Regions from separate parts of the Actinoplanes sp. URMC 104 genome, predicted to be linked through region 2. Evidence: riboswitches for the same ligand, from Rfam matches in the RefSeq annotation. Region 2 holds a riboswitch; each other region holds the start of a gene.

Evidence for each region. A riboswitch is a leader RNA that binds a small molecule or an ion and turns the genes downstream of it on or off. The one in region 2 is predicted to bind cyclic di-AMP.
Region 1: it holds a riboswitch for cyclic di-AMP, as region 2 does, so the genes downstream of both, ACSNN8_RS15225 (coiled-coil domain-containing protein) here and ACSNN8_RS16315 (transglycosylase family protein) in region 2, are expected to answer to the same signal.
Region 3: it holds a riboswitch for cyclic di-AMP, as region 2 does, so the genes downstream of both, ACSNN8_RS23895 (C40 family peptidase) here and ACSNN8_RS16315 (transglycosylase family protein) in region 2, are expected to answer to the same signal.

Annotation. Positions count from the first base shown of each region.
Region 1 covers NZ_JBPQTO010000004.1:307,778-313,032, reverse strand. The annotation lists gene ACSNN8_RS15240 (ABC transporter permease) at 1-328, shown strand, start outside; gene ACSNN8_RS15235 (ABC transporter ATP-binding protein) at 321-1,094, shown strand; gene ACSNN8_RS15230 (coiled-coil domain-containing protein) at 1,116-2,186, opposite strand; cyclic di-AMP (ydaO/yuaA leader) riboswitch at 2,190-2,327, opposite strand; cyclic di-AMP (ydaO/yuaA leader) riboswitch at 2,538-2,670, shown strand; gene ACSNN8_RS15225 (coiled-coil domain-containing protein) at 2,674-3,708, shown strand; gene ACSNN8_RS15220 (glycoside hydrolase family 65 protein) at 3,771-5,255, opposite strand, start outside.
Region 2 covers NZ_JBPQTO010000004.1:539,236-544,490, forward strand. The annotation lists gene ACSNN8_RS16300 (zinc-dependent alcohol dehydrogenase) at 1-551, shown strand, start outside; gene ACSNN8_RS16305 (IS481 family transposase) at 574-1,551, opposite strand; gene ACSNN8_RS16310 (hypothetical protein) at 1,618-1,962, opposite strand; gene ACSNN8_RS16315 (transglycosylase family protein) at 1,987-2,559, opposite strand; cyclic di-AMP (ydaO/yuaA leader) riboswitch at 2,561-2,703, opposite strand; gene ACSNN8_RS16320 (saccharopine dehydrogenase family protein) at 2,870-4,108, shown strand; gene ACSNN8_RS16325 (TetR/AcrR family transcriptional regulator) at 4,115-4,753, opposite strand; gene ACSNN8_RS16330 (hypothetical protein) at 4,764-5,255, opposite strand, start outside.
Region 3 covers NZ_JBPQTO010000007.1:504,823-510,077, forward strand. The annotation lists gene ACSNN8_RS23880 (aerobic carbon-monoxide dehydrogenase large subunit) at 1-1,284, opposite strand, end outside; gene ACSNN8_RS23885 ((2Fe-2S)-binding protein) at 1,281-1,754, opposite strand; gene ACSNN8_RS23890 (FAD binding domain-containing protein) at 1,758-2,633, opposite strand; cyclic di-AMP (ydaO/yuaA leader) riboswitch at 2,980-3,130, shown strand; gene ACSNN8_RS23895 (C40 family peptidase) at 3,136-3,648, shown strand; gene ACSNN8_RS23900 (Pr6Pr family membrane protein) at 3,590-4,456, opposite strand; gene ACSNN8_RS23905 (AMP-binding protein) at 4,450-5,255, opposite strand, start outside.

The DNA.
Region 1 (5,255 bases), 230 kb from region 2:
CGCGCTGTTCGTGGCGCGGCTGATCTCCAAGGTCACCGACATCCGGCAGCTCATCCCCTACATCCTGCGCATCTGGATGTACGGGTCCGCGGTGCTCTACCCGGTCACGTTCTTCCAGGAGCGGCTGCACGGCTGGCAGCTCACGCTGGTCGAGGCCAACCCGCTGCTGATCTTCATCGAGCTGATGCGGCACGCGCTGATGGAGGACGTCGAGCTCGCGGGGTCGGCGCCGATGCTCTGGGCCGGCGCGCTGATCTGGACCGCGCTCGTCGGCTTCGGCGGTTACGTGTACTTCTGGCGCGGAGAGAAGGGCTACGGCCGTGGCTGACCAGCGGGAACCGACCGTCATCGCGGACAACGCGCACATCGTCTACCGCATCTACGGCTCGGTGGCGCCGGGCGCGAACACGCCGCTGGCCAGCTTCAAGCGCATCATCACGGGCAAGAAGAGCGCGGCCGTCCGCGAGGTGCACGCGGTCAAGGGCGTCAGCTTCGTGGCCTACAAGGGCGAGGCGATCGGCCTGATCGGCACCAACGGCTCCGGCAAGTCGACGCTGCTGCGGGCGATCGCCGGCCTGCTGCCGGTGGAGCGCGGCGGCGGCATCTACGCGGCCGGCCAGCCGTCACTCCTGGGAGTGAACGCGGCGCTGATGAACGACCTCTCCGGCGAGCGCAACGTCGAGCTGGGCTGCCTCGCGATGGGCATGTCGCCCGCCGACGTCAAGGCGCAGACGGCCGACATCATCGAGTTCTCCGGCATCAACGACCGCGGCGACTTCAGCTCGCTGCCGATGAAGACGTACTCGTCCGGCATGTCGGCGCGGCTGCGGTTCTCGATCGCCGCGGCGAAGAAGCACGACGTGCTGCTGATCGACGAGGCGCTGGCCACCGGCGACGCGAAATTCCGCAAGCGCAGCGAGCAGCGGGTGCGCGACCTGCGCAAGGAGGCCGGCACGGTGTTCCTGGTCAGCCACAGCGAGCAGTCGATCCGGGACACCTGCGAGCGCACCATCTGGCTCGAGTCCGGCGTGATCCGCGCGGACGGCCCCACCGACGACGTGATGAAGGAGTACGAGACCTACGTCAACAAGTAAGCCTCGTACCCCCTCGCGAGGTCAGCGCACTGATAAATGCACGTGGTTGGTGTGGTCGCTGGACGGGTCGCCGTTGCCGCGGGAGTACGCCTTCCAGCCGCTCGAGGGCAGCCAGATGCGTTTGAACCAGATGACGTAGAGCACGCCCAGCCGGTCCGAGTTGTTGATGAAGTAGTTGGCCAGGTTGGTCCCGTACGTCTTGTCACCACCCGACGCGACGCCGCCGAACCCCTTCTTCTCGGCGGCGAAGTCGCACGCCTGGCCCTTGGGGTGCTCGCCGCTGTTCTGCTCGCGGAAACATGCGACATAGCGGGTGAAGCCCGCCTTCTGCGCCTGCTTGAGAGCGTGCAGCGTGCGCGGGGTCAGGCAGCCGCTGGTGGTGGGGTCGTCCTCGGTGCAGCCCTCGTCCCGCAGCGAGCCGTCCGAGCTGCGCGGCGCCGGAGTGGCCTTGGCCTGCGAGCCGCCGCCGCTCGATCCGCCGCTGGACCCGCCGCTCGTGCCGCCGCCGGGCGGATCGGCGTCCTCGCCGGTGTTGGCGGCCTTGAGCGCGGCCTCGGCCTGCACCTTGCGCTTGGCCATCAGGTTGACCTGCTTGAGCTGGTTGCGCACCTCGGCGTCGATGGCCAGTTTCGCGCGCTGCTGCCCGTCGCGGGTCGCCTTGAGCGCGGCCAGCGCCGCGTTCTCCTTGACCGCGACGGTCTCGAGCGTCTGGGCGCGGTCGAGGAAGTCGCCGGAGGAGCTCGCCTGCAGCAGGGCGCTCATCGGTCCCAGCCGGCCGGTCCGGTAGGACTGCTGGATGATGTCGTCGATCGCCGCCTGTTTCGGGCCCACCTGGCCCTCGAGCTCCTTGAGCCGGGCGGCCAGCTGGGACTGCCGCGTGCGCGACCGGGCCAGCGCCTCCTTGGCCTCGACGTAGCCCCGGGAGGCCGCCTCGAGCTGCTGGATCAGGGTTCTGGGTGCGCCCTCGCCGTCGTCGCCGCTGTCGCCGGGCGCCGCGGCGGCCGGACCGGCCACCGCCAGAGTCAGCCCGGAGATGGCGACGAGGAGCGCGAGCAGTGCCGCCGAACGTCGGCGGACAGTGTTATGCCGCACAACCTTTCCTTCCGTCGGCCGCCGACCGAGTTAGCTGACGGGTTCGGGACGGAAGTGATCCCTACCGCGCGAGCGCGGATTCACCCCGGAAAAACGGTTGGTTCCCCGGCTCGCCCGCGGGCGATTAGGCGGCGGTCCCCTGGGGGTGGAGACCGCCCCCGACCATACCGACTCCATCGAATGATCGACAGTTATCGCACGCACCGCAATTCGCCCGCGACGGCACGTGACGGCAATTACGGAATGTGTCGGAGTGACTACGAAATAGCCATTCCTGAAGACTGAAGCGGCGCAAAGTCTCGGGTAAACTGGCCGCCGGTTCTGCCACGGAGGCACCGCCCCCGAGGTGCCGGCAGGCCACCGCCCAATCGCCGCGAGGCGAGCCGGGGAACCAGGTCAGTGGGGTGCATCCGCGCGAGCGGTAGGGATCGCTTCCGTCCCGAACCCGTCAGCTAACCCGGTCGGCGGTTTACCGGAAGGAACTGCATTGACCGTACGACCCCGCCGGTGGCTGACACTTGCCCTGGCGCCGCTCGTGGCCTTGTCTTTCCTGGCCGCACCCGCTTCCCCGGCGAGCGCCGAGCCGGGTGGCAGCACCTCGACGAGCCCCGACGAGTCGGGCGGATCGGTCGGCAAGAACAACGCCACCCTGGACGACGTGCTCGAGTCGTCGAACCGTCGCTTCGTCGCCGCCAAGGCCGCGGTGACGAAATCCACGGCGGCGCAGAAAAGACTGGCCGCCGAGATCAAGACCGCGGAGGCGCGGCGCCTGGCGCTGCTGCCCGAGGTCAACGCGATCGCCGGCCAGCAGTACCGCACCGGCCACCTCGGCGCCGCCGGCTTCCTGCTCGGCAGCCAGAACTCCGACGACTTCCTCGCCAAGGCGGTCTCGCTCGAAGAGATCAACGCCATGCAGGACCGCAAGCTGGCCGAGCTCAACAAGGCGATCGACGACGTCAACAAGGCCAAGGCCGCGCTCGACGCCGAGGTGCGCAAGCAGCAGACCAACCTCGTCGCGATGAAGAAGCAGAAGGACGCGGCCGACGACGCGCTCGCGCTGGTCGGCGGCGAGAGCCTCACGCACGGCCTGGTGCTGGCGAACTCGCCCAAGGCCGCCCCGGCGCCGCGCAACTCCGACGGCGGGTTCTCCCCCGAGAGCTGCAACGTCGAGGACCCGACGACCAACGGCTGCATCACCGCGCGGACGTTCCACATGTACAAAGAGGTGAAGAAGGCCGGCTTCGACCGGTTCGTGGGCTGTCACCGCGACGGCGGGCCGTTCGAGCATCCCAAGGGCCGCGCCTGCGACTGGTCGCTGCAGGACAAGGGCTTCGCGGTCGCGCACAACGAGGACATGCGCCGCTACGGCAACAACCTCATGGCGTTCCTGGTGCGCAACGCCGACCGGCTCGGCATCTACTACGTGATCTGGTACAAGCAGATCTGGTTCCCCGCCAGCGGCTGGAAGACGTACCACGGGCCGAGCGCGCACACCGACCACGTGCACGTGTCGCTGCTCTGACCGCCCCGCACACACACGAAAGGGCCCCGGGAGATCCCGGGGCCCTTTTCCGTCGTCGGACGTCAGCTCGTCGCCCGCCGCACCGGCGCGCGACCGGCCGGCTGCTGCGGCGCCGGGCCGACCGGGTGCGGCGGCGGGATCGGCACGACGACCGGCTTGACCTGGGTCACCTCGATCTCCTTGCCGTGGTGCACCAGCGTCAGCCGGGCCGAGCCGCCGCCGTTGCGCAGCGAGTAGGTGACCTCGTCGGGCGTCACGTTGACCCGCAGCCGCAGCCCGCGCCAGAGCAGCGAGAACTCCATGTTGTTGATGCGGCTGGGCAGGCGTGGCGCGAACGACAGCTGGCCGTTGAAGTCGCGCATGCCGCCGAGCCCGGCGACCAGCGAGATCCAGGTGCCGGCCAGCGACGCGATGTGCAGGCCGTCCCGCGAGTTCTGGTGCAGGTCGTGCAGGTCCATCAGCGCGGCCTCGCCCAGGTAGTCGTGGGCCAGCTCGAGGTGGCCCACCTCGGCCGCCATCACGGCCTGGACGCAGGCGGACAGCGACGAGTCGCGGACCGTGCGGGCCTCGTAGTAGGCGAAGTTGCGCGCCTTCTCCTCCGGGGTGAACGCGTCGCCCCGGACGTACATCGCCATGACCAGGTCGGCCTGCTTGACCACCTGCTTGCGGTACAGGTCGAAGTACGGGTAGTTCAGCAGCAGCGGGTACGCCTCGGGCGGGGTGTTCTCGAAGTCCCACTCCTGCAGCCGGGTGAAGCCCTCGGACTGCTGGTGAACCCCCAGTTCCCGGTCGTACGGGATGTGCACCGCGGCCGCCGCGTCCCGCCAGCTCGCCGTCTCCTCGTCGTCCACGCCCAGCTTGCGGGCGAGGTCCGGGTGCCGCTTGACCGCCTCGGCCGCGGTCAGGAGGTTCTGCTGGGCGAGCAGGTTGGTGTAGATGTTGTCGTCCACGACGGCCGTGTACTCGTCCGGGCCGGTCACCCCGTCGATGTGGAAGCGCCCGTGCCGGTCGTGGTGGCCCAGCGAACGCCACAGCCGCGCGGTCTCGACCAGCAGCTCGAGGCCGACCTCGCGCTCGAAGTCGTAGTCGCCGGTGGCCTGCACGTAGCGACGGACCGCGTCGGCGATGTCGGCGCCGATGTGGAAGCCCGCCGTGCCGGCCGGCCAGTACGCCGAGCACTCCTGCCCGCGGATGGTGCGCCACGGGAACGCTGCGCCCTGCAGGCCGAGCGTCTGAGCGCGCTCCCGCGCCAGGTCGAGCGTCGAGTGCCGCCAGCGCAGCACGTCGGCCGCGGCGGAGGGCTGGGTGTAGGTCAGCGCGGGCAGCACGAACGTCTCGGCGTCCCAGAACGTGTGGCCGTCGTAGCCGGGGCCGGACAGGCCCTTGGAGCCGATCGGGCGCTGCTCGGCCCGGGCGCCGGACTGCAGCGTGTGGAACAGCCCGAAGCGGACCGCCTGCTGCACCTCGGCGTCGCCGTCGACCCGTACGTCGGAGTGGTCCCAGAACGCGTCCAGGTATTCCTGCTGGGCCTCGAGCAGCCCCTCCCA
Region 2 (5,255 bases):
ACGCGCTTCGCGCCGTCCGCGCCGCCGACCCCGCGCCGGGCCGGACGGTGCTGGTCACCGGTCCGGGCACGATCGGCCTGCTGGCGGCCATGTTCGCCCGCGCCCGCGGCGCCGACGTGCACCTGCTCGGCGCGACCACCGAGTCGCTCGACTTCGCCCGCTCGCTCGGCTTCGCGAACGCCTGGACCCGCGAGGAGCTGCCGGCGGTGCCGTTCGACGCGATCATCGACGCCAGCAACGCGCCGTCGCTGCCCTCGTTCGCGGTGGAGCGCGTCGAGCCCGGCGGCCGGGTCGTCTGCATCGGCATCGCCGGCGAGCCGTCCCTCGTGGACACGCGCCAGGCCGTCCTCAAGGACCTCACCGTCGTGGGCGTGCTGAGCGCGTCCGGCGGGCTGGCCGAGACCATCGAGACGTACGCCTCGGGCGCCGTCGACCCGCGGCCGCTGGTCGGCGAGACGGTGGGCCTCGACGAGGCCGCCGACGTGCTCGCCGGCCGCCGGCGTGGGGCTGCACCGAAGGTCCACATCGACCCCCGGGGCGTGAGCCGCTAGGTGTGCATCTGCCAGAGTCGGTTTACACCTGGGTCTGACTCTTTTGCTTAAGTCGTTCGTAGGGTGTCTGGCCGTCCAGGGCGCCGTGTGGGCGGTGGTAGTTGTAGTAATCCTCCCATTCGCGCAGCTTGTCGTTGAAGACGCCGGTGTCGTCGATGACGACGCCTTCGAGCATGCGGTAGAACTCTTCGGCGTCGATGCGGTGGGACCGTTCGACCTTGCCGTTGAGGTGCGGCGATGCGGGTTTGATGTAGGTGTGGGCGATGCCTTGGTCGAGCACGTGCCAGTGGAACTGGGTCTGGAACTCGGCACCGTTGTCGGTCTGGATGACCTCCACCCGAAACGGCAGGCGTTGCAGCACGTAGTCGAGGAACTGGATGGCGGTCTTCTGATCGCATCGCGGGTAGATGCGCAGCACGCGCAGCCGGGTGCAGTCGTCGATCGCGGTGAACTGGTAGTACCTGGCACGGCGGCGTTGCTTGGGTAGCCGGCCTGATACCGGCGCTGTGCCGGCCGCGGGGTCGGCGGGCAGGCCGATCGGCTCGATGAACTTGACGTCGATCTGGAGCCGGTTGCCGGGAAGTGGTTTCTCGTAACGTTTCCAGCGTTTCTCGCGGCTGGTGTAGCGCTGCGAGGCGGGCAGCCGGTTGAGGCCGAGGCGGACCAGGATGTTGTAGATCGCCGAGCTGGTGATCGTGATGTCGTGGTATCGCTTGAGATACATCTGGATCTTCACCGGGCCGAAGTGATAGTTCTGCCGCAGGTAGACGATCTTGTTGACGATGTCGGCATGCGTCGCGGTCGGGCAGTGGTGCGGGGCGCTCGAGCGATCGCGCAGGCCGGTGAGGCCTTCGTCCTGGTAGCGGCGCAGCCATTTGTAGTAGGTCGGCCGGCTGATGCCGTAGTAGCGGCAGGTGCGGGCGACGTTGCCGGTGACTTCTTCAACGTGCCGCAGAACCGCCAGGCGATGCTGTGCCTGACGGTCCAGCTTCTGGTCCATCGACGGGGGCATAAGTCTCCAACGATCGGAGACCCGAAGTGTTAACAACCTCTGGCAGTTTTAGAGCTAGGCCAGGTGGCCGCGCAACGTCGCCGCCTCGGCCTCCAGCCGCTGCGCGTGCTCGGCACGGCCGAGCGCCCGGTAGTCGGCGGCCGCCTGCTCCCGCTCGTCCGCCTCGGCGCGGACGATGCGGGCCACGTCGTCCTCGGTGAGCACCCGGCGGGCCACCTCGGTCGCGCCCGCGCCGACGGGCGCCTCCTCGATCGCGAGTCCCCGTCCGCCGTCGGCCGGCGCCACCGCCTCGGCGTTGTCGATGGCGGCGAGCGTCGCCCGCAGGGCCGAGACCGCGGCCCGGTCCCCGGCCTTCATGGCCGCCGGCAGTGCCGTGCGCAGCCTCTCCCGCAGAGTCATGCGCGAGACGCTAGCCGATCCGCCTCAGTCCGACGACCTGGTTTGCACCGGGCCCGACAGCGCGAGCCGCTGCCCCGGATAGATGCGGTCCGGATCGGACAGCACGCCGGCGTTGAGGCGGTGCAGCGTACGCCAGCCGCCCGCCACCCCGGTCTGCGCCGCGATAGTCGCCAGCGTCTCCCCGGCGCGGACGACGTGATAGCGCGCCGAGCTGCCGGCGCTGACGGTCCGGTACTGCTTGGCCGACCCGGCGCGCCGGCCGCAGGAGGGCCAGGCGCCCAGCCCCTGGCCGCGCCGGACGCGCTCGGCGACGAGGATCTGTTCGTCGCGGCTGGCCTGGTCGGCGGTGCCGGCGAACCGCGAACCGCCGTACGCCCGCCAGGTGCTGCGGCTGAACTGCAGGCCGCCGTAGTAGCCGTTGCCCGTGTTGATGCTCCAGTTGCCGCCCGACTCGCAGTGCGCGATGGCGTCCCAGTTGACGTCGGAGGCGGGCGACGGCGCCGCGGCGGCCGGTGTGACGACCGGTGCGGCCAGTGCGGTGAGGCCCGCCGCGGCCAGAACCAGCGCGACGCGGGCAGGATTGCAGACTCGTGCCATGACAGGTTGCCCTCCACGCCTGCGAGGTGAGCTGTCGGGTTCGGGCTGAGGTGCCCGGCCGCGTACGTGCGGCTTCACCCCGAGGCGCGCGGGCGCGCCGAGGAACGTGGGTCCCCCGCTCCATGCCGTGGGTGTGAGTCCCGCCGGGCGGCGGCAGGATTAGGCGTTCCGCCCGCGGGGTCCGCGCTCTTCGCGGACAGGGCCGGCGGGGCCTCGAGGAGCCCGGCACCGGCCGATTCGTACGGGATCAATGGGTCTGAGACTAGCTGTGGCGAGCGGTTTATGAGGCGCTGATGCAAAATCCACAACCATGAGCGACCGCGTCCGCGAGCACGATATCGTCGTCTACGGGGCCACCGGGTTCGTCGGCGTCATCACCGCGCGCTACCTCGCCGAGCACGCGCCGGCGGGCACGCGCGTGGCCCTGGCCGGCCGTTCCGGGCAGCGGCTGGCCGACGTCCGGGGGCAGCTCGGCGTCGACTGGCCGACCGTCGTGGCCGACGCCGCCGACGGCGAGGCGCTGTCCCGGCTGGCTGCCTCGGCCCGGGTCGTGATCACCACCGTCGGTCCCTACCTGCGGTACGGCAAGCAGCTGGCGCGCGCGTGCGCCGAGGCGGGCACCGACTACGTCGACCTGACCGGCGAGGTGGTGTTCGCCCGCGAGAGCATCGACGGCAACCACGAGATCGCACGCCGCACGGGCGCCCGCATCGTGCACTCCTGCGGGTTCGACTCCGTTCCGTCCGACCTCGGCGTCCACGTCCTCGCTCAGCGGGTCGCGGCCGACGGCGCCGGCGAGCTCACCGACACCACCATGGTCGTGACCAGCCTGCGCGGCGGCGTCAGCGGGGGCACGGTCGACACGTTGCGCACCCAGCTGGACGTGGTGCGCGACGATCGCCGGCTGCGGCGGATCGCCGCCGGGCCGTACTCGCTGAGCCCCGACCGCGCCGCCGAACCCGACCTGGGCCGCCAGGGCGACGTGGCCACCGTCCGGGGCGCCGACGTCCATCCCCGCCTGCGCGGCACCCTCGCGCCGTTCTTCATGGCCTCCTACAACACCCGCGTGGTGCGCCGCAGCAACGCCCTGCGCGACTGGCGGTACGGCCGCCGCTTCCGCTACCGCGAGCTGATGAGCGTCGGCGCGTCCCCGCTCTCGCCGCTGCTCGCCAACGGCGTGCGGCTGGGCCTCGGCGCGCTGGTCGCGGGCATGATGCTGCCGCCGACGCGGTTCGTGCTCGACCGCGTGCTGCCCAAGCCGGGCAGCGGGCCGGACGAGCGGGTCCAGCGCGACGGCCACTTCACGTGCGACTTCTTCACCACCACGACGACCGGCGCGCGCTACACGGCCCGCTTCCGGGCGAACGGCGATCCCGGCTACGCGGCCACGGCGGTCATGCTCGCGGAGTCGGCGCTTGCCCTGGTGTACGACCGGGAGGCGCTCCCACCCTCGGACGGCGGTGTGCTGACCCCGGCCACCGCCCTCGGCGACGCGCTGGTCACCCGGCTGCGCGCCGCCGGCATGGAGATCACGGCCGCGCCGGCGTAGGGACCGTCAGAGCGACGTGGCGCTGCCGACCAGGGCCAGGGCGATGCCGGTCAGGTGCTCGGCGAGCTGGTCGGGGTCGCCGGGCATGTCCTGCGAGATCCAGTGGATGATCACTTCGCTGAGGCCCGCCACGAGGGCGAGCAGCGTCCGGTCGTACGCCAGCCGGTCCTTGGGCTCTCCGGTCGCGCGCCGCAGCACCTTCGCCACGAACTGGGCGTCCTCGCGCAGCACCCCGCGGCGGCGGGTCTCCATGCGCGGCGCGTTCACGTAGATCACGCGGGCGCTCTCGGGGTGGCTGCGCAGCATGCCGACCAGCGCGTGAAGCGCCGGGCCGAACACCTCGGCCAGGTTCGCCGGCTGCTCCGGCACGGCCGCCGCGATGCCGCTCAGCAGCCACTCGTTCTGTTCGCGGTTGACCTTCAGCAGCAGATCGGCCCGATCGTCGAAATGCTCGTAGAAGTACCTTTTGGACACCTTCGCGGCGGCGCACACGTCGGCCACCGTGACGTCCTCGTAGTCGCGCGTGCCGAACAGGTGCACCGCGGCCGCCACGATCCGGTCGCGCCGCTCGCTGGACCGCTGCTGGCGAGAGCGCCCGGCGTAGGTCTCACCCCGCCGAGGCGCCACCGTGGTTCGTTCCTCCACGACGACAACGTTACGACTCCGCCGTCACACCCACCCGTCGACGGTCCACAATGGCCGTTTCCGGGGCCGCGTACGGCAGCCTCTTGGTCAGGCGATGCACCATGATCAGCGGAACGATCCCGAAGACGCCGAACGAGATGTCGATCAGGGTCCACCAGGGCGGCAGCCCGCGGATCGGGCCCGCGATCAGCGCCAGCGGGACGATCCCCGCACAGCACACCATTCCCCAATGGATCACCCAGACGTTGCGGACCGGATCGCGCCACGGCCCCCAGAACGCGATCGCGATGACCAGGTGGGCGAAGGCGAGCCAGTCGGTCCCGTACGCGATGAAGGGGTAGCGCTCGCCGGTGACGGTCAGCCCCTCGTGCACGCGGTCGATCCAGGCGACGAGCGGGCCGGGCGCGGGAACGGCATGTAGCACCCCGGCCAGCACCCGGGTCTCGGTGAGGAGGGGGAACGCGGTGACGCCACTCAGCACCAGCCCGACGACGAAGACCAG
Region 3 (5,255 bases), on a different contig from region 2:
CACCCAGCCGGTCTTGGTGGTGTAGGGGAACTGCTCGGGCCGGATGAAGTTCTTCAGGCGCAGCTCCGCCGGGTCCATCTCGAGCTCCGCGGCCAGGCAGTCCACGATGCGCTCGACCAGGTACACGGCCTCGGTGATGCGGAAACTGCAGGCGTACGCCACCCCGCCGGGCGCCTTGTTGGTGTAGACGGCGGTCATCTTGCAGTACGCCGCCTCGAGGTCGTAGCTGCCCGTGAAGACCCCGAAGAAGCCGGCCGGGTACTTCACCGGCGCGGCCGTGCCGTTGAACGCGCCGTGGTCGGCCAGCACGTTCGTCCGGATGGCAAGGATCTTCCCGTCGCGGGTGGCCGCGATCTCGCCGCGCATGATGTAGTCGCGCGCGAAGCCCGTGCTGATGAGGTTCTCGGACCGGTCCTCCATCCACTTCACCGGCTTGCCGGTGACGATGGAGCCGACGATCGCGCACACGTAGCCCGGATAGATGGGCACCTTGTTGCCGAAGCCGCCGCCGATGTCCGGCGCGATCACCTGGATCTTGTGTTCGGGCAGCCCGGCCACGATCGCGTAGAGCGTGCGGTGCGCGTGCGGGGCCTGGGTCGTCGACCACAGCCGCAGCCGTCCCTCGACCGGGTCGAAGTCGGCGACCGCGCCGCAGGTCTCCATCGGCGCCGGGTGCACGCGCGGATAGACGATGTCCTGCTGCACGACCACGTCCGCCTTCGCGAACACGGCCTCGGTCGCGTCGGCGTCGCCGGTCTCCCAGTCGAAGCAGTGGTTGTCCTGCTTGCCCTCCAGGTCGTCGCGGATGACCGGCGCGCCCGGCTCCAGCGCCCGGCGCGCGTCGACGACCGGGTCGAGCACGTCGTACTCCACGTCGATCAGCTCGAGCGCGTCGCGGGCGACGTAGCGGTCCTCGGCCACGACGAACGCGACCTCCTGACCCTGGAAGCGCACCTTGTCGGTGGCCAGCACGGCCTGCACGTCGTTGGAGAGCGTCGGCATCCACGCCAGCCCCAGCCCCTTGAGCGTCTCGCCGGTGACGACGGCCTTGACGCCGGGGGTGGCCTCGGCGGCGCTGGTGTCCACGCTGACGATGCGGGCATGCGCGTACGGCGACCGCAGGATCGCCAGGTGCAGCATGCCCGGCAGCTGGACGTCGTCGACGAAACGGCCCCGGCCGCGCACCAGCCGCGGGTCCTCCTTGCGCAGCATGCGCCCGTAGCCGACGGGCTTCTGGTCGTTGTCGTGGAAGTCCGTGAACCGGGACTCGTGCACTGTGGTCACTGGTTCACCGCCGCTTCGTGGACGGACGCCCAGCGCACCGACCGGATGATCGTCGAATAACCCGTACACCGGCAGATCTGACCGGAGATGGCCTCGCGGATCTCGGCGTCGGTGGGGTCGGGATTGCGGTCGAGCAGCGCCCGGCAGGTCATCATCATGCCCGGCGTGCAGAACCCGCACTGCAGGCCGTGGCACTGCATGAAGCCCTGCTGGATCGGGTCGAGCTCCGCGCCCTTCGCAAGGCCCTCCACCGTACGGACCTCGTGCCCGCCGGCCATCGCGGCGAGCACGGTGCACGACTTGACGGGCTCGCCGTCCAGCCACACCACGCAGGTGCCGCAGTTGCTGGTGTCGCAGCCCCAGTGCGTGCCGGTCAGGCCGAGCACGTCGCGCAGGAAGTGCACGAGCAGCAGCCGTCCCTCGATCTCCCGCGTGACCTCGACGTCGTTGACGGTCATCGTGACCTGCATGCCTCAGCTCCTCGCCCGTTCCACGGACCGGCGCAGCGTCCGCCGGGTCAGCTCGTCGGCGAGGTGGCGCTTGTAGTCCGCGCTGCCCCGCTGGTCGGTGGCCGGCTCGCAGCTGCGCGCCGCGATCGCGCCGGCCTGCTCGTACAGTTCCTCGGCGGGCGCGTGACCGCGCAGCGCGGCGGAGATCTCCGGGATGCCTGTGGTGTTGGGGCCGACGGCGGCCAGCCCCACGCGCGCGTCGGCGATCGTGCCGTCGGCGGCCAGCCAGACCGCGGCGCCGGCCGAGACCACCGCCCAGTCCCCCGCGCGGCGCTCGACCTTCTCGTACGCGCTGCCGCCGCCCGGCCGCAGCGGCAGCCGGATCTCGGTGAGCATCTCGCCGTCGCCGACCGCCGTCTCGTACGGCCCGACGTGGAAGTCCGCCATGCCGACGACCCGCTCGGCGCCGCCCGGGCCGCGGATGACGCAGCTCGCGTCGAGCGTCGTACACACCGCGGACAGGTCCTCCGACGGGTCGGCCTGGCACAGCGAGCCGCCGAGCGTGCCGCGGTTGCGCACCACCGGGTCGGCGATGACCCGCTCGGCGTCGCGGAAGATGGGGAACGCGGCCGCCAGCTCGTCGGATTCGAGCAGCTCGCGGTGCCGCGTGAGGGCCCCGATGCGTACGCCGTCGGTCTCCACCCGGATGTAGCCGAGCTCGTCGTGCAGCGGGTTGATGTCGATCAGGTAGTCGAAGTTCGCCAGCCGCAGCTTCATCATCGGCAGCAGGCTGTGCCCGCCCGCCACCAGCCGCGCCGAGCTGCCCAGCCGCTCCAGCAGCCCGATCGCCTGATCCACACTGGTGGCACGCTCGTACTCGAACGGAGCCGGCACCTGCACGCTGCACCTCCATCGATTGGGCAGCAATCTTTCGCGCCGGGCGTCCAAAGTCAACAGCTACCTAAGGGATGCCTTAAGTTGCTCCGCGTAGCCGGATGCCGCGACGAATTCGGTGACAAGGTTCACCGCCGGGCCGGCCCGGTATCGCGCCGAACGAGCGCGGCTCCGCCCGGATGTCCGTTGCGAGATCGGCCCGGGCTTCCGGTCCGGGACGAACGAGGCGCACGGGACGGCTGAGAAAAGGTGCCGAACCCCGGATCCCGGCCGATCGTCCTGGGGTGCGGCCGCAACGCCGGTCGCGCCAGGCCGCCCCGGGACGCCGAGTCCCGCCCACCGGGGGCGGCCCGACCTGTCACCGACGGAACTTCAGTGGGCGGGAACGGGGGAACCAGACTGCCGGTCAGCGATGGCCGGCTCGGGGTGAGGTCGCGCGAGCGACGGGCCGCCTTCAGGCCTAATCCGACAGCTAACCTCGCAGGCGGTTGAAGGACCGAGGATCGTCTTGCTGTTCCCGACGCTGCGCCGTCTGCTGCTGCTCGTTGCGGCCACGGCCATCGCCACCACCCTGCTCGTCACCCCTTCGGCCGCGCAGGCCGCCAGCGCCGCTCCGGCCGCCGCCGCTCCGGCCGCTCGGGCCGCCGCCGCTGGGGCCGCCGCCGCCCGGGGCGTCCGGATCGTCGCCGCTGCCAGCGCCCAGCGTGGCAAGCCCTACCGGTACGGGGCTGCCGGGCCCGGCGCCTTCGACTGCTCGGGGCTCGCCGGTTACTCGTACGCGAAGGTCGGTCTGCGGCTGCCCCGGACCGCGCAGGCGCAGTACCGGACCGCCCGCGCGGTTCCGAAGGCGGCGGCCCGGCCGGGCGACCTGGTGTTCTGGGTGTCCGGCGGGCACGCCTACCACGTGGGTGTCTATGCGGGCGCGGGGCGCGTCTGGCACGCGCCCAAGCCGGGCGACCGGGTCAGGCTCGCCCCGATCTGGTCGTGGTCCCAGGTGCGCTTCGGGCGGGTGGGGACGTGAGCTGAGGTTCGTCCGGCCGCGCGGCCTCCTCGGGTTGCGCGGCCTCCTCCCCGGCCTCTTTCCCGGCGTCTTCCGGTTGCGCGGGCCCGCTCAGTCGCGCCGCCCCTTCCCGCCGCTGCGCCTCGCTTGGCCGTGCCGCCCTGGTCGGCCGCGTCGCCCGTCCCCGCTGCGCCGCCCTGCTCAGCCGCGCGGCCAGGCGGTCGACGGCCAGCAGCGCCGCTCCGAGGACCGCGAAGATGACGCCCAGCTCGACGAACTGGCCGGCCACCCACCCGTATCCGCGGGAGGTAGGGTCGAGGAAGAAGTACGGGTAGCGGTCGGTGACGGTCGGGAACAACACGGCGCGGGCCACCGACGACACGCCGTAGCCGAGCGGGAAGAGGATCCACAGCGGAAGGTCGCGCCACGGCGACACCCGGCGCGGGCCGAACGCGACCCAGTCGGCCACCACGAGCGCCGGCACGGCGTAGTGCACCAGGAACCGCGACCAGTTGGCGACCTGCTCGGCCGGGTCGCTCGCCGCCAGGCCGGGCAGCGGGTCGGCGCCGTGCTGCAGCATGAAGTGCGAGATCAGCCCCGTGATGAGAATCCACAGCGTGACCGCGCCGCGCAGGCGGGGCGCGGCCGGGTCGGTCGTGCGGCGCCGCACCATCCAGTACAGGACGCCGCCGAAATAGCCGAGCGTCACGAGATTGCTCTGCACCGTGTAGTACGCGATCCGGTGCTGCCCCATGAGCAGCCCGGCGAACCCGGAGCCGACGATCAACACCCGCAGCCAGAACTGCGGGGTCAGCCAGACCCTCACCACGTGCCCTCCTGGAGCGCCTTCTTCTGCACCTTGCCCATGGCGTTGCGGGGCAGGGCCGGGACGAGGTGGACGGCGCGGGGCCGCTTGTGGGCGGCCAGCCGCTCCGCGACGAAGGCGATCAGCTCCCGCTCGGTGGCGTCGCCCACGACGTACGCGGTGACCTGCTCGCCCAGGTCCGGATGCGGGGTGCCGACGACCGCCGCCTCGCGGACCGCCGGGTGCAGCAGCAGCGCGTCCTCGACCTCGCCCGCGCCCACCCGATAGCCGCCGGTCTTGATCAGGTCCGTGGACGCCCGCCCCACGATCCGGTGCCAGCCGTCGACGCCGATCGTCGCGACGTCGCCGGTGGCGTACCAGCCGCCGGGCCCGGTGGCCGGTTCCGCCCGGAGCGCCCACCGGCCCGCGCTGTCGGCCCCGCCGGCGCTTCCCCAGGCTGTGCCGCTCCCGCCGCCGGCGCTCTTCCCGCCTCCTGCGCTGCTCGCACCACCTGCGCTACCGATGCCGTCTGGGCCGCTCCCGCCGCTCGCGTTACCCCCGCCGCCTGCGCTGCTCGCGTTGTCGGCGCGGCTCGCGTTGTCGGCGCGGAGGTAGCCGTCGAACAGGGTGGCGCCTCGGACCTGGAGGTGGCCGATCGTGTCACCGCGGGGTAAGGGCTTTCCCGCGTCGTCGACCAGGCGGGTCTCGACGCCGGGGACGGGGAGGCCGACGTGGCCGGGGCGGCGTTCGCCGTCGGCGTGAGTGCTGACCGTGATGAGCGTTTCGGTCATGCCGTAGCGCTCGACGGGCGCCTGGCCGGCAA